One region of the Calderihabitans maritimus genome, then DNA from elsewhere that is predicted to be linked to it. Evidence: a T-box and tRNA genes for the amino acid it is inferred to sense, from the RefSeq annotation. Region 1 holds a T-box; the other holds one or more tRNA genes.

Evidence for each region. A T-box is a leader RNA that pairs with one kind of tRNA and senses whether it is charged. The one in region 1 lies ahead of KKC1_RS10855 (valine--tRNA ligase), so its partner is inferred to be a tRNA-Val.
Region 2: it has a tRNA-Val gene. The T-box ahead of KKC1_RS10855 (valine--tRNA ligase) is inferred to sense a tRNA for this amino acid. The anticodon was not compared.

What each region holds. Positions count from the first base shown of each region.
Region 1 is NZ_BDGJ01000126.1:10,929-13,329, forward strand. It holds gene splB (spore photoproduct lyase) at 1-849, shown strand, start outside; T-box leader at 949-1,188, shown strand; gene KKC1_RS10855 (valine--tRNA ligase) at 1,252-2,401, shown strand, end outside.
Region 2 is NZ_BDGJ01000042.1:86,487-88,887, forward strand. It holds gene KKC1_RS05255 (GltB/FmdC/FwdC-like GXGXG domain-containing protein) at 1-568, shown strand, start outside; tRNA gene KKC1_RS05260 (tRNA-Val) at 854-930, shown strand; gene KKC1_RS05265 (ABC transporter substrate-binding protein) at 1,316-2,341, shown strand; gene KKC1_RS05270 (sensor histidine kinase) at 2,334-2,401, shown strand, end outside.

The DNA.
Region 1 (2,401 bases):
TTTGCTAAACAAACTATGGTTGTTACAGTCTGGCGAAGGCGAGAATTTCAAACGTGTAGGCCGTCGGCTCATTACCAACTCCCCCTAGTTTCCGGCTGCCCAGGAATATGTGAATATTGTTATTTGAACACAAATCTCGGGCGGAGACCGTTTATAAAGGTCTATGTGAACTTGGAAGAAATTTTTGCCCGGGCTGAACAATACATTAAGGAGAGAAAACCGGAACTTACCCTTTTTGAAGGTGCTGCTACTTCCGATCCTGTAGCCGTTGAAAGATGGACCGGTTCTCTTCAAAAGGCGATAGAGTACTTTGCCCGCTTTGAAGAGGCGCGGTTTCGCTTTGTAACTAAATTTATTGACATAGACAGCCTGCTGGGGGTAGAACATAAAGGCCATACTGAAATTAGATTCAGTATAAATTGTGATTATGTAGTCGAACGGTTTGAAAAGTTAGTTCCTTCCAATCGAGAAAGGCTTGAAGCGGCTAGAAAAGTAATGGAAGCTGGCTACCCTACAGGGTTTCTGATCGGACCAATTATGATTTTTGATAGGTGGCGCGAGGAATATGGAAAGTTGTTTGAAATGCTGAAGGAATATATGCCAAGAGATACCTCGCTTACGTTTGAACTCATTACTCACCGCTTTACTCCCCGGGCCAAGACTATAATCCGGCAGGTATACCCGAGAACGGAAGTGCCTTTAGATGAAAGTAAGCGAAAGTTTAAGTTCGGGCAGTTCGGCTACGGAAAATATATTTATATGGACGATGACATGACTGAACTCAAAGATTATTTCTCAAGTCAAATAACTAGAGTCTTTCCAAAAGCGAAGATACTTTACTTCGTATAGTTCGCCAACAAATGTCAATGAGGTTGACAGAAATAGTACGGGCAGAGTATTATATTTAATAAATTAATAATTGACGATATTGTAATAAAGTCCCTAAAATTTAAGGCGTTGAAGGGGAGGAGTATCCTGGATACCCCCAACAGAGAGAGAAACTCGTAGGCTGAGAGGTTTCTCAGGAAATGGTTCCAGGAGAAGGTCGCCCCGGAGTCGTTAAGCTGAAAGGTACAGTAAGCTTAACCGGGTAGCCCGTTATAGCTTTAGAGAGTCCTACGCCTTCGGTTCGATCGTATGCGTAGGAAACTAGGGTGGTACCACGGAAGAGCTTCTTCCGTCCTTAGGGGGGAAGAAGCTTTTATTTTTTGGTTGAAAAGATACAGAGGCTGAAATGGGGGGTAGAAAGTAGTGCAGGAAATTTCGAAAACCTATGACCCGAAAAAAGTAGAAGAGAAATGGTATCACTACTGGAATGAACGGAATTACTTTTATGCTCCGGTAGATGAGGAGAAAGAGCCTTTTTGCATCGTGATGCCGCCACCTAACGTTACCGGTTCCCTGCACTTGGGACATGCTCTGGACAATACGTTGCAGGATATTTTAATTCGCTGGAGGCGGATGCAGGGATACAACGCCTTGTGGGTGCCGGGAACTGACCACGCAGGAATTGCCACCCAGGCCCGAGTGGAAGAGGAGTTAGCCAAAGAAGGATTAAGCAAATATGATTTAGGCCGGGAAAAGTTTCTGGAAAGAGTTTGGGACTGGAAACACCAGTACGGAAATAAAATCACCAGCCAATTGCGCCTGCTGGGATCTTCTTGCGACTGGAGTCGCGAAAGGTTCACCATGGACGAAGGCTGTTCCCGAGCGGTACGAGAAGTTTTTGTGCGTTTGTATAAAAAAGGATTGATTTACCGGGGCAATTATATTATTAACTGGTGTCCGAAATGCCAAACTACTATTTCGGACATTGAAGTGGAACACCAGGAGCGGGAAGGCAATCTCTGGCATATTCGTTACCCGGTAAAAGACAGTGATGAATACATTGTAGTTGCTACTACCCGTCCGGAAACTATGCTGGGGGATACAGCCGTTGCCGTTCACCCGGAGGATGAAAGGTACCAACACCTGATTGGTCGTTCTGTTATATTGCCAGTGGTCGGCCGGGAAATCCCCATTATTGCTGATGAGTACGTGGATCCGGAATTCGGTTCCGGTGCAGTTAAGATTACGCCGGCCCATGATCCTAACGACTTTGAAATTGCCTTAAGGCACAACTTACCTTTTGTCGTGGTGATTGATAAGAATGCCCGCATGACGAAAGAAGCCGGCAAGTACCAGGGGATGGAGCGCTATGAATGCCGCAAGCAGCTGCTGGAACAGCTTAAAGAAGAAGGTTTCTTGGTCAATGTGGAAGATTATAGCCACGCAGTAGGACAGTGTTACCGTTGCGATACAATTATCGAACCGCTGGTTTCGGAACAATGGTTTGTCAAGATGAAACCGCTGGCAGAACCGGCTATCCGGGCGGTAAAAGAAGGAAGAATACGTTTTGTGC
Region 2 (2,401 bases), on a different contig from region 1:
CGACATGGCAGCTTACATGGACGGGCTTGAGTTGATTGTAAAAGGGAATGCTCAAGATGGAGTAGGGAATACTATGAACGGGGGAACGGTAGTTATTCATGGAGATGCCGGTGATATAACCGGCTATGCCATGCGTGGCGGTGAAATTTATATTAGAGGAAATGTAGGATATCGGGTAGGTATTCATATGAAAGAGTACAAGGACCAGGTTCCAGTTATTGTCATTGGAGGAACGGCTGGCGACTTTCTGGGCGAGTACATGGCAGGAGGTATCATCATAGTTTTAGGCCTCAACGTAGAGACGGGTCAAGAAGTCGTAGGTAACTTCTGTGGTACTGGAATGCACGGTGGAGTGATGTACATTCGGGGAGAAATCCAGGAATATCAGTTGGGAAAAGAAGTGAAGGTATTGGAACCCACTGATGAAGATTATAAAGTTTTGGAGTATTATGTTGGTCGTTTTTGCCAATTTTTTGACTTGGAAGCTGAACCAATTTGGCAGAAAAAGTTTAGGAAATTAATACCCTATAACAAGAGGCCATATGGAAACCTATACACTAGGTGGTAAAAGAATACCGTATGTCTACCATCCTCCTATTTAGCATAGGAGTTGAGAGCCAAAGGAGATAACGCCTTTGGCTCCCTTTTTTTAACTCTTCCTTGGGTCCATAATTTTTCTCTATACATTAAAGGACAGGCAAAATTTTTCTCCAAGCCTTTTCCCTAACGCAGGAGCAACGGCAACTGGCGGTGCTGGCACTGACAAAAAGACGGCGTTTCTCAGGACGCCTGCAACCCCTTGACGGTTAGGTATCAAATGAATATAATTAAAGAGTAACTTAAAACTAATTGAGGGGCTGTAGCTCAGTTGGTCAGAGCGCTTGCTTGACATGCAAGAGGTCTCCAGTTCAAGTCTGGACAGCCCCACCAGCAATTCAAAGGTTTTGGGGTTCCCGTGATTTGCCTGGAACCCTTTTTTTGCTGCCCGTTTGGCGCCCAACCTGCGGTAGTAGGTTATTACCAAACAAGAAAATTGATGATTATTTAACTTGTTACTTATTGACACAACCCCCAGTTTCTTCAGTCATAGTTTGTTTTGGAAATTGTGATATAATTAAAAAAACATTAGAATTAATGCCCTGGTCTTGGATTAACAAGGCTATGGGCCTTTTTTCTGAATTAAAACTACACCCTAACGCGACCTTACTTAAAATTGGAACAAAGGGGGCTTAGGAAGCCCAACTGAAGTTGGGGTCCGGTGATTATTTCATTGTTTTTTCCTGGCATGGGAGTTTTCTGAGAGGGGTGGGTTAGGATGGCAAAGAAACGTCTAATCTTCCTGACTATGATAGCGTTGTTGGTAATTTTAGTTGTCTCTATGGCTCTTACTGATAACGAAGAAAAGAAGCCCGTTTTCCGAGTCGGTGTTCTTGTTTCCGGTGACGCCCGGCTGGCTAAGCTATCAGGCTTAAAAGAAGGACTAAAGACTTATGGTTATTACGAGGGAGAAAATGTTCACTTTATTGTCAAAAATGCTCGGTATAGTCGGGAGAGGGTCTTTCCCATGGCAAGAGAACTGGTGGCTCTCCATCCGGATGTGATTGTGGCGGCGGGAGGGATAGAGGCCGAAGCAGCCAAGTTAGCCACGGAAAAAACGGAAATTCCGGTGGTGTTCATGGGTGTTGCTTCCAGTGTCGAAACCGGCCTGGTGAAAAGTCTGAGAAACCCTGGCGCCAATATTACAGGGGTTGACAACTTTCATGTAGAGCTTACTGGCAAAAGATTAGAATTTTTGCAAAAGCTGTTACCTGAGGTGAGGAAGGTAATAATTCTGTATGACCCAATTGTTAGGCCTACTCCTTTTTCTTTACAAAAGGCGCAGGAAGTGGCGGAAAAATTGGGGATTTTACCGCACCTGGTGGCGGTTAATTCCCGCCAAGAACTGGGCAAAATCTTGTCTCCCGTTAACAACCATGAGGTAGATGCCATCCTTATTTTGCCCAGCTTTAATCTGGAATCGGCAACCCACCAATTGGTTGAATTTTCTTTCCAGAAGAAAATACCCGTTATCGGAGTATATGCGGAGGAAGTGGAGCAGGGTTATCTGGCTTCTTACGGTGTTTCCTTTCACAGTCAGGGCTTTCAGGCCGCTCGCCTGGTAGCAAAGGTGTTGCGCGGTCAAGACCCGGCTGGTATTCCGGTGGAGCTGCCGGAAGACCTGCGCTTGGTGGTCAACCTTTCCACTGCCCGGGTTCTCGGTTTAAATATCTCGCCTTTCGGTTTATCTTACGCTGACGTGATTTTGGATAGGAAGCAGGAAGGAGTTGGCCCCGGTGATTAATTCCAAAATCTTTAGTTGGCGAGGGCGCCTCAAGTTCCGGGTTTTAGCATTTAGCCTTAT